3 regions of the Cobetia sp. cqz5-12 genome follow, and region 1 is predicted to be linked to each of the others. Evidence: predicted binding sites of a transcription regulator. Region 1 holds the regulator's gene; each other region holds the start of a gene.
The links. The regulator PhoB, encoded in region 1, activates phosphate uptake and scavenging genes when phosphate is short. The targets are predictions, from matches to a motif close to TGTCATANNNNTGTCANA.

Region 1 (3,273 bases):
CCAGCCTTCCAGCACGCGCTGCAGCTGGCCTGAGTCTTGCGGCCGACCGGCCTCGCTTCCCTCTCTTTCCTTGCCCACTACCACCCGCCCAGGAGCCCCGATGACCGCGTCATCCACTTCCGCCGCTTCGCGTCCTTCCAGACTGGCCGACTACCTCGCCCTGACACGGCTGGATCGCCCCATCGGCACCTGGCTGCTGATGTGGCCGACTCTATGGGCGCTGTGGCTGGCGGCAGATGGCATTCCCGAGCGCACGACCCTGCTGATATTCATCGCCGGGGTCTATCTGATGCGCGCCGCCGGCTGCGTCATCAACGACTACGCCGACCGCCATTGGGACAAGCATGTCGAGCGCACGCGTGACCGGCCGCTGACCTCGGGTCGCATTTCGGAGCGCGAGGCGCTGACGCTGTTCGGGGGGCTGGTCGCGGCCGCCTTCGTGCTGGTGTGCTTCACCAACCTGACCACGGTACTGCTGTCGATCGTCGCCGTGCTGCTGGCGGCCAGCTACCCGTTCATGAAGCGCTTCCACCATCTGCCCCAGGTGGTGCTGGGCGCCGCCTTCGGCTGGGCGATTCCGATGGCCTTCGCCGCGACGCTGGAGGAAGTGCCGACCTACGGCTGGTGGCTGTTCGCGGCCAATCTGATGTGGACGGTGGCCTACGATACCGCCTATGCAATGGTCGATCGCAACGACGACCTCAAGGTAGGCATCAAGTCCACCGCCGTGCTGTTCGGGCGTGCCGACAAGCTGATGATCGGCCTTCTGCAGCTGGGCATGCTGGCGGTGTTGATCGGCATCGGCCTGCACCTGGCGCTGGGTATCTTCTACTGGCTGGGGCTGGCTGCCGCCGCTGTCACCTTCGTCTGGCAGCAACGTCTGATCCGTGAGCGTGAGCGTTCACCCTGCTTCCAGGCCTTCCTCAACAATCATTGGACGGGTCTGCTGATCTTCGCCGGTATCGCCCTGGCGACCTGGCCGATGAGCTGACGTCTGCATGAACATCAGTTTTATTTGATTTAAAGCGACCCCTGCCCCCGGTTACTCCCCAGCCCACGGTTCATGCCGGCCGCCCACCCTTCAGAGGCGGCTGGCAGGCTTGCGTGCAAGCTGCCATGCTGGCAGTTGTCATCTCGTTGTCATATAAGCGGGTTGTAATCGTCATCGACTTGTCATTCTGGCGCGTGCGCCGACTGCTGCATGGGATCTAGCGATGAGCTCCAAGACCGTACTGATTGTCGACGATGAATCCTCGATTCGCGAGATGATCGCCGTTGCCCTCGAAATGGCGGATTACCGCGTACTGGAGGCAGACAATGCCCAGGACGCCCACGCCATCGTCGTCGATGAAAAGCCCGATCTGCTGTTGCTGGATTGGATGATGCCGGGCACCAGTGGCCTGGAGCTCGCGCGGCGTCTCAAGCGAGACGAGACTACCTCGGAGTTGCCGATCATCCTGTTGACCGCCAAGGGCGAGGAAGACAACAAGATTCAAGGCCTGGAAGCCGGCGCCGATGACTACATCACCAAGCCCTTCTCGCCGCGCGAGCTGGTCGCCCGTCTCAAGGCCGTGCTGCGTCGCACCACGCCCAAGGGAGTCGAGGAGGCGGTGGAAGTCGAAGGCCTGATGCTCGACCCGGCCAGCCACCGCGTCACCGCCCACGGCAACTCGCTGGATGTCGGCCCGACCGAATATCGCCTGCTGCAGTTCTTCATGACGCATCAGGAGCGTGCCTACACGCGCAGCCAGCTGCTCGACCAGGTATGGGGCGGTAACGTCTATGTCGAGGAGCGCACCGTGGACGTGCACATCCGCCGCCTGCGCAAGGCGCTGGGCACAGGCCATCAGCATCTGATCCAGACCGTCCGCGGCACCGGTTACCGCTTCAGCGCTCAGGCCTGAGGAATTCATGCGCTATTGGACCAACGAGCTATGGCGCCTCGGCTACCTTGCCGGTGGCTTCGGCCTGATCGGTGGCCTGCTGGGCCATCTTGGCTGGGGCCTGGCGCTGGGGCTTTCGCTGTATCTGTTCGTCCATCTCAAGCATTTGAAGAGCCTCTACACCTGGCTGATCACCAATCCCCATGAAGAGCCACCGCCCGGCGATGGCGTCTGGGGAGACCTGCTCGATCGTCTTTACCGCTACCAGAAGGGCCAGCGTCAGGCTCAGGAGCGACTGCGCAGCATCCTCAACCGTATCCAGGAATCCTCAGAGGCCATGCGCGACGGCCTGGTGATGCTGGACAACCACGGTGACATGGAATGGTGGAACAGCGCGGCCGAGCAGCTGGTCGGTCTCAAGGCCAGCCACGACCGCGGCCAGCACATCACCAATTACCTGCGTGACCCCGTCTTCATCGACTACTTCAATCGGCTGGCCTATCGCGAGCCGTTGACACTCCAGTCACCGCTGTCTGACAACCTGACGCTGCAGATCTCCATCACCCTGTTCGGTGACAACGAGCGTCTGGTCATGCTGCGTGACGTCACCCGCCTCTATCGTCTTGAAGAGATGCGCCGCGACTTCGTGGCCAATGTCTCCCATGAACTGCGCACGCCGCTGACCGTGCTGGCCGGCTATCTCGAGACCTATTCCGATTACGCCGATGACCTGCCCCCACGCTGGCAGCGTGGGCTTGGTCAGATGCAGAGCCAGACCGACCGCATGCAGCACCTGGTCGAGGACCTGCTGACCCTGTCACGCCTGGAAACCGACGAACTGTCCGACAACGGTCGCTGCATCGACATGAGTGCCCTGCTCGCCCATATCCGCGACGATGCTGAAGGCCTGTCCCAGGGACGCCACACCTTCACCATCGAGGCCGATACCAGCCTGTCTCTGCGCGGTGAGGAGCAGGAGCTGCGCAGCGCGATCTCGAATCTGGTCTTCAATGCGGTGCGCTACACCCCCGAAGACTGCCATATCACCCTGCGCTGGAAGGCGGATGACCAGGGTCTGCTGGTCGAGGTGGAAGATGACGGGGATGGCATCGACCCGGTCCACCTGCCGCGCCTGACCGAGCGCTTCTATCGCATCGACAAGGGCCGCAGCACCGCCACGGGAGGCACCGGCCTCGGACTTGCCATCGTCAAGCATGTGCTGATTCGCCATCAGGGCCATCTGGAGATCGACAGCCACCCCGGTGAGGGCGCGCGCTTCCGCTGTCACTTCCCCGGCGAGCGCGCCTGCCAGGCGAGCGCTTCCCAAGCCAGCAGTGCGCTAGCCCAGTGATGGCCTGAATCAGTCCCTGAGCGGACGCCAGCCCAATGC
Region 2 (3,273 bases), 240 kb from region 1:
CTCACGTGCGCGCCCCGGGCGCGTCGGTTCATGGCAGCAGAGTGTCGCCGGCCAGGCTGGCGATGCAGGCAGCTTCGCTCTCGCTGAGCGGCATCACGGACAGGCGTGCACGGCGCACCAGGTGGCTGTCCGCCAGCTCGGGCCGGGCCTTCAGGCGCGCGATGGGCAGGGAGTTGCGCAGCGGGCGAAGGTAGCTCAGACGCGGGGCGACCCAGCGTGGAGGCTTGTCGGCATCGATGTCCGCCACCTGACGTGGGTCGAAGCCCTTGTGCTCGGGGTCACTGGCCGTCGGGTCGGGCAGGGCGAGTTCGCTGACGACAGCCAGTCCGACCACTGCAGGTACCTTGCAGCTGGAGTGCTGGATGAGCACGACATCACCGAGCTGCATCTCGCGCAGGAAGTTGCGCGCCTGATAGTTGCGCACGCCATCCCATAGCGCCGGTGTTTCGCGGCGCAGGTCATCCAGCGAGAAGGCATCGGGTTCGGTCTTGACCAGCCAGTGACGCATGCAGGCACTCCCTTGGGGCTGACGTGATGAGTGGGAAGGTGATGGGCGTTGAGAAAGGGACAAGCGAGGTCCGGGCGCTGGCCTCAGCGATATCCTCGCACAGGAATTTCACGCATACGAAAAAGGCCTGATGCATGGCATCAGGCCTTTCGAATTCTTGGTAGCGGGGACCGGATTTGAACCGATGACCTTCGGGTTATGAGCCCGACGAGCTACCAGACTGCTCCACCCCGCAACACTGGGTACTGCCTTTGCTCCAACTCTGACGCATCAGAGGTTGGTAGCGGGAACCGGATTTGAACCGATGACCTTCGGGTTATGAGCCCGACGAGCTACCAGACTGCTCCATCCCGCAACATCACGTTGGTGTCTGACCAGCAATTGCCTGATAGGCAACGATTTGTCAGTGGTAGCGGGGACCGGATTTGAACCGATGACCTTCGGGTTATGAGCCCGACGAGCTACCAGACTGCTCCACCCCGCATCAACGTGGGGCGTAGTATAAGGATATACAGTGCTGCGTCAACCGTTATCCCGTAATTGGCGCAAACTTCTCGTGCCCGGTGAGTCGTCACCAACCCGTCTGCGTGCCTCGAGCGATTATCGGCATCTTGTGTGAGAGATCTGCTACATACATTCCCGCTGCATCCTGTCCATACTGAGGAGGACGCGCCTCGCGCAGGCGGATGGCAGGCGTCACAGAGTGCACGATTGTCATCAGGCTGTTAGAGACGCGGGTCATTGTTGTCGTTGCAGGCATTCTCGTTTTCTCAGGGCGGGGGTGTCCGCAGATTCGCCAAGCTGTGCCCAAGCCAAGGACACAGGACGTTCCAGGATTAGGGAGACACAATAAGATGACTCAAACAGCACCCGTCGCATGGGTTACCGGTGGTACCGGTGGCATTGGTTCCGCCATCTGCCGCGAGCTGGCGAACCAGGGGTATCAGGTAATTGCGGGTTACAGGAACAAGGAAAAGGCAGAGGGGTGGCTGACGGAACAGCGCGCTGCCGGGTTCGAGAACATCGCACTGTCCGGCATCGAGCTGGACAACTTCGAAGCCTGTCAGGCAGGCGTCAACGAAATCCGCGAGCGCTTCGGTCCAATCGCGGTACTGGTCAACTGCGCCGGCATCACGCGTGATACCTCCATGCGCAAGATGAGCTATGAGCAGTGGCGCGAAGTCATCAACTGCAACCTCGACAGCGTCTTCAATACCTGCCGTGCCGTCATCAATGACATGCTGGAGCACAAGTACGGCCGCATCGTGAACATCTCCTCCATCAATGGCCGCAAGGGCCAGTTCGGCCAGGTCAACTACTCGGCCGCCAAGGCGGGCATGCATGGCCTGACCATGGCCCTGGCGCAGGAAACCGCGACCAAGGGCATCACCGTCAACACTCTGTCGCCGGGCTATATCGCCACCGACATGATCATGAAGATCCCCGAAGAGATCCGTGAATCGATCCGCGAGACCATCCCGGTCAAGCGCTACGGCCAGCCGGATGAGATCGCACGCGCGGTTGCCTTCCTGGCCGACGAGAAATCCGGCTTCATCACCGGTGCCAACCTGGACATCAATGGCGGTCAGTTCATGGGCTGATGCTCTGTGATAGCGCGAGCCAGAACAGGGTTGGCACCCGGCCCCGCCTGACGAGAGAATGAAAAAGCCCCCGTCTCGAGAGAGGCGGGGGCTTTTCGTTGCGTTACTCGCTCAGGCGTCAACGGTTCAGGCGTGCTGGCTCAGTGATTGAACAGCGCATCGAAGCGCGGCAGCTCGGTCTGCCAGGCGTCCCAGTCCAGCGGACCGTTGGCGAGCAGCGCATCCAGCACCTCATCCAGCTCTTCTTCACGCTCCATGCGCTCACCCAGCTGCTGGTTGATGCGCGCGACCTGCACGGTCAGGCGGCGTGATTCATCTTCGCTGCCCAGCGGGGCCTCGAACAGAATGGCCAGGTGAACACGCAGCTCGGCCAGGCGCTCGTTGGCAGCGCTGCAGTTGCTCGGCAGGGCCTGGCGCATCTGGTTGCGCGCCGCATTGGCCTGACGGCTGTTGTCGTCGAAGGCCGAGGTGTTCGGCAGCTCGACATCCTGCACGTCGCCGTTGCGCGCGCTGGCATCCGCCACGGCGTGCTGCTCGAGCAGATCACGCCATTGCTGCCATTCCTCGCGCAATTGCAGGGCGTGCAGTTCATCCAGACGCTGCTCGCGACGCTTGAGAATGCCGGTCCAGCGACGACGCATGCCGTCGCCCCGCTTGCCACGCGGAAGCGGGCCGAGGGTGTCGGCTTCCTTCAGGGCGTCATCGAGCAGTGCGGCGTCTTCCAGCGTCTCCGGCTCCCAGTTGTCGAGGCGCTCGATCAGCGCCTGCCACTGATCCAGGCGGGCCTGCTCGCGGCTGTCGCGGTCTTCGCGGTCCTGATCGCGTGCGGCGAAGATACGATCGCACGCCGCGCGGAAGGCGGCCCACAGACGTTGTTCTTCGCCCTTGGGCGCGCGGCCCATCTCGCGCCAGCGACTCTGCAGTGCCTTGGCCTGTTCGGCACGGGCACGTGCCGGCGAGTCCTCATTGGCCAGCGTCTCGACGGCGTCGACCAGTGCCTGCTTGGCGGCGGCGATCTGGCCTGCACGGCTGTCGATCAGCCCCTGCAATGCGGTCAGCGCCTCACCGAAGCGATGCGACAGCTGGCGACCGGGGCCCGCGGGCACCGGCGTGTGGCGCCGCCATTCCTCACGGGCGCGATCACGGATCTGGCGCAGGGAGTCG
Region 3 (3,273 bases), 1.7 Mb from region 1:
CATCCAGTGCTGAAAGCGGCTCATCGAGCAACAGCAGCCCCGGCTCGGTCGCCAGCGCCCGCGCCAGTGCCACGCGTTGCTGCTGGCCCCCGGACAGGGCCGCCGGATACTTGCCTTCACTGCCGGCCAGGTCCACCAGGGTGAGCAGCTCCGTCACGCGGCGGCGCATCGCGTCACGCGCATCGCGCCGATTGCGCAACCCATAGGCCACGTTGTCGTACACGGTGAGATTGGGGAACAGCGCATAGGACTGGAAGACGATGCCGAAGTCGCGCGCCTGCGGCGGCAGCCGCGAGATGTCCTGGCTGCGCTGGTGGATGGTGCCTTCGCTCTGCGGCGCAAGCCCGGCGATGGCGCGCAGCAAGGTGGTCTTGCCACAGCCGGAGGGGCCGAGGAAGCACACGAATTCGCCTTCGCGGATCGCGAGGTCGATCTCGCTCAGGGCCGTGAACTGGCCATAGCGCTTGGTGAGGCCGCTGATCTTGAGGTGGATGCTGTCTGACGACGCAGAACGCGAGATGGGTGCCTGAGGCGCTGCGTCACGCGCAGGTGCCCGGGCTGCAGGGCCGGAGACCGCGCGAGATGAGGCGCCGGTAGTCGATGGCGGCGCTTGACGCGAGGCGTGATGACGCGGGGGGGCGGTCACAAGAGACATGCGAGAAACTCCCGACCCCGGCGCAAGGCGCCGGGGCAATGACGAAGGTGGCTGGGCGTGACTTACTGACTGTCAGACTTGCCGTCGTAACGGCGCTGCCATTCGGCGAGCACTGCATCCCGCTGGTTGGCCGCCTTGGCAAAGTCAGCCTCGATCATCATCTCGGTGATATTGGCCGGATAATGCTCGATCGGCTTGGCCACCCCCGGATAGGCCACGACCGCATAGCCTTCGTTGTAGAGTTCATTGGCCGGCTTGGACACGGCCCAATCCATCAGTGTCTGCGCCGCCTCACGCTTGTCGGTGCCCTTCATGATCGCCGCGGCTTCCATGTCCCAGCCCAGCCCTTCCTCGGGGAAGACCAGGTCCACCGGTGCGCCCTGTGCCTTGAGGCGCGCGCCTCGGAAGGCGAAGGACACACCGACCACGGCCTCGCCGGAACCGGCCAGATTGCAGGGCGCGGAGCCTGAGTGGGTGTAGCGGGCAATGTTGTCGTGCAGGCGGTCCATGTACTCCCAGCCGCCCTCGTCACCCCACAGCTGCAACCAGCTGGCGACATCCAGATAGCCGGTACCGGAAGAACTCGGGTTGGGCATGATCACGTGGCCCTTGAACTCGGGACGCGTGAGGTCTTCCCAGGACGTCGGCTTGGGCACTCCCAGTCGCTCACCTTCGACGGTGTTGTAGCAGAGCGATGCGACCCAGGCGTCCATCCCGACCCAGGACGGGTCCTGGCCATCACGGTAGGCGGGATCGACGAACTTGCTATCCAGCGCCTCGACTCCCTTGGGGGCATAACGCGACAGCATGCCCTCCTTCTCGAGCACCAGCAGGCTGGTCGCGGCCAGGCCCCACACCACATCCGCCTGCGGGTTGTCCTTCTCGGCCAGCAATCGTGCGGTGATCACGCCCGTGGAGTCGCGAACCCATTTGATGTCGATATCCGGATGCGCCTGCTGGAAACGCTCGGCATATTTCTGCAGATCATCGGACTCCACCGCGGTATAGACGGTGAGCTCGGTGGCCGCCTGGGCATTGAGGGAAACGACCAGACCAACGGCACTGGCCAGCAAGGAACGGGTGAGGAAGGAACGGGTCAAGAAGGACATCGGGACTCTCCAACGCTTGGAATGAATGGCTCTCGCCATCTGGTATATACCAAGAGTATGGGCGGGCCGAATGACACCCCCGTGACAGTCAGTTGAAGGCCCAGTGAAACAGTGTTACCTCATATAGTGTCCCTGCAGCGCGGGTTCAGGGCTTGTTCTTGAGCGTGACGGTGATGCACAGCGCATTGTGCAGCCAGCGCTCTTCGTCATAGCCGATGGGACGATGCTGCTCATCGAAGGTAGCGCGACGCACGGTCAGACCGGGGCTGCCCATGGCGACCCCCAGCTCCCGGGCGGCCTGCTCCCCCAGCGACTCGGAGTAGAAGCGCAGCTCACGGTGGGCCAGCGTCAGGCCGTAGCGCCCGCGCAGCTCCGCCCACAGTGACACCCCGAACTGCCCCTCCTCGAGCAGTCCCGGCGCGCGCTCCGGCACCACCCACATCGACTCGCTGAGCACGGCGCGCTCATCCACAAAACGCCGGCGGCGAATATGATAGAGCGGTGTCTGGGCCGCCAGGCCCAGCGCTTGCGCAGCCGGTGGGTAGGCCTGAACATCGGTCAGCAGCACTTCCGTGCGTGGCCGCCGCCCCTGCGCCGTCACATAGTCATTGAAGCCGGAGTCACGCGTGGGGTCATAATCCAGCCGCGGCGGCGACACGAACCACCCACGCCGATTGCTGCGATGAATGCGCCCTTCTCCCTCCAGCTGTCCCAACGCCTGACGCAACGTCACGCGCGTGGTATCAAAGCGCTCGGCCAGCACTCGTTCAGAAGGCAATCGCCCCTCTTCAAAGGCATCAGGGTCCTTCAGCTGTTCGCGCAGGCGATCGGTAAGGTGGAGGTAATACGCATCACTCATGACGAGGAGTCCTGACCAAAGATGAAGAGGGTTGCCACTACCGGGTAATAACACGGCGCCGCTTGCCCCGCCGGCGAAGAAAATGCCCGGGACTCTGCGCCGCCAAACGGCTGGTTGCTCCAGAAACTATCACATTCGCGTGACTCGCAATGGCCTGCCAGCTTACATGCCGGTGGCGCTGCAGGATTAGATGACAGCCGCCTGGTTGAGCTCACAGGCGTGGATGGCGGCGCTGTCGCTCAGAGAGTCATCTCAGGCGGCATTCGTGAACGTCCGCGTTCTCGAGTAGGCTTGCGTGAGACTTTACTGATATGGGAGCCGCGACATGCATGACGTCAAACCCTTCGACCTCAGTCATCAGACCGCCGTGGTGACCGGTGCCAGTCGCGGTATCGGGGCCGCCATGGCGATCGCCCTCGCCGAGGCCGGCGCCGATATCATTGCCATCAGTGCCAGCATGACCGCCGATGGTGGTGATGTAGGTGAACATATCCGCGCTCTCGGGCGCACCTTCCAGGGCATCGCATGCGACGTTTCCGACCGCAGCGCCATCCAGCAACTGGCTGTGCAGTTGAGTTCGACTCGGGTGGATATCCTGATCAACAACGCCGGTACCATCGAGCGCGCACCGTCCACCGAGCACACGGACG

Region 2: a site for PhoB is predicted at 1,221-1,238, ahead of phbB (acetoacetyl-CoA reductase). Genes of this name have one in related genera too.
Region 3: a site for PhoB is predicted at 1,834-1,851, ahead of F8A90_RS06935 (putative 2-aminoethylphosphonate ABC transporter substrate-binding protein). Genes of this name have one in related genera too.

The regions. Positions count from the first base shown of each region.
Region 1 is NZ_CP044522.1:4,136,510-4,139,782, forward strand. It holds gene F8A90_RS17200 (chorismate--pyruvate lyase family protein) at 1-33, shown strand, start outside; gene ubiA (4-hydroxybenzoate octaprenyltransferase) at 101-991, shown strand; gene phoB (phosphate regulon transcriptional regulator PhoB) at 1,215-1,904, shown strand; gene phoR (phosphate regulon sensor histidine kinase PhoR) at 1,912-3,234, shown strand.
Region 2 is NZ_CP044522.1:3,900,982-3,904,254, reverse strand. It holds gene F8A90_RS16155 (EVE domain-containing protein) at 29-508, opposite strand; tRNA gene F8A90_RS16150 (tRNA-Met) at 667-743, opposite strand; tRNA gene F8A90_RS16145 (tRNA-Met) at 787-863, opposite strand; tRNA gene F8A90_RS16140 (tRNA-Met) at 916-992, opposite strand; gene phbB (acetoacetyl-CoA reductase) at 1,363-2,109, shown strand; gene F8A90_RS16130 (DUF349 domain-containing protein) at 2,250-3,273, opposite strand, start outside.
Region 3 is NZ_CP044522.1:1,620,800-1,624,072, reverse strand. It holds gene F8A90_RS06940 (putative 2-aminoethylphosphonate ABC transporter ATP-binding protein) at 1-655, opposite strand, end outside; gene F8A90_RS06935 (putative 2-aminoethylphosphonate ABC transporter substrate-binding protein) at 718-1,764, opposite strand; gene F8A90_RS06930 (UTRA domain-containing protein) at 1,910-2,623, opposite strand; gene F8A90_RS06925 (SDR family NAD(P)-dependent oxidoreductase) at 2,949-3,273, shown strand, end outside.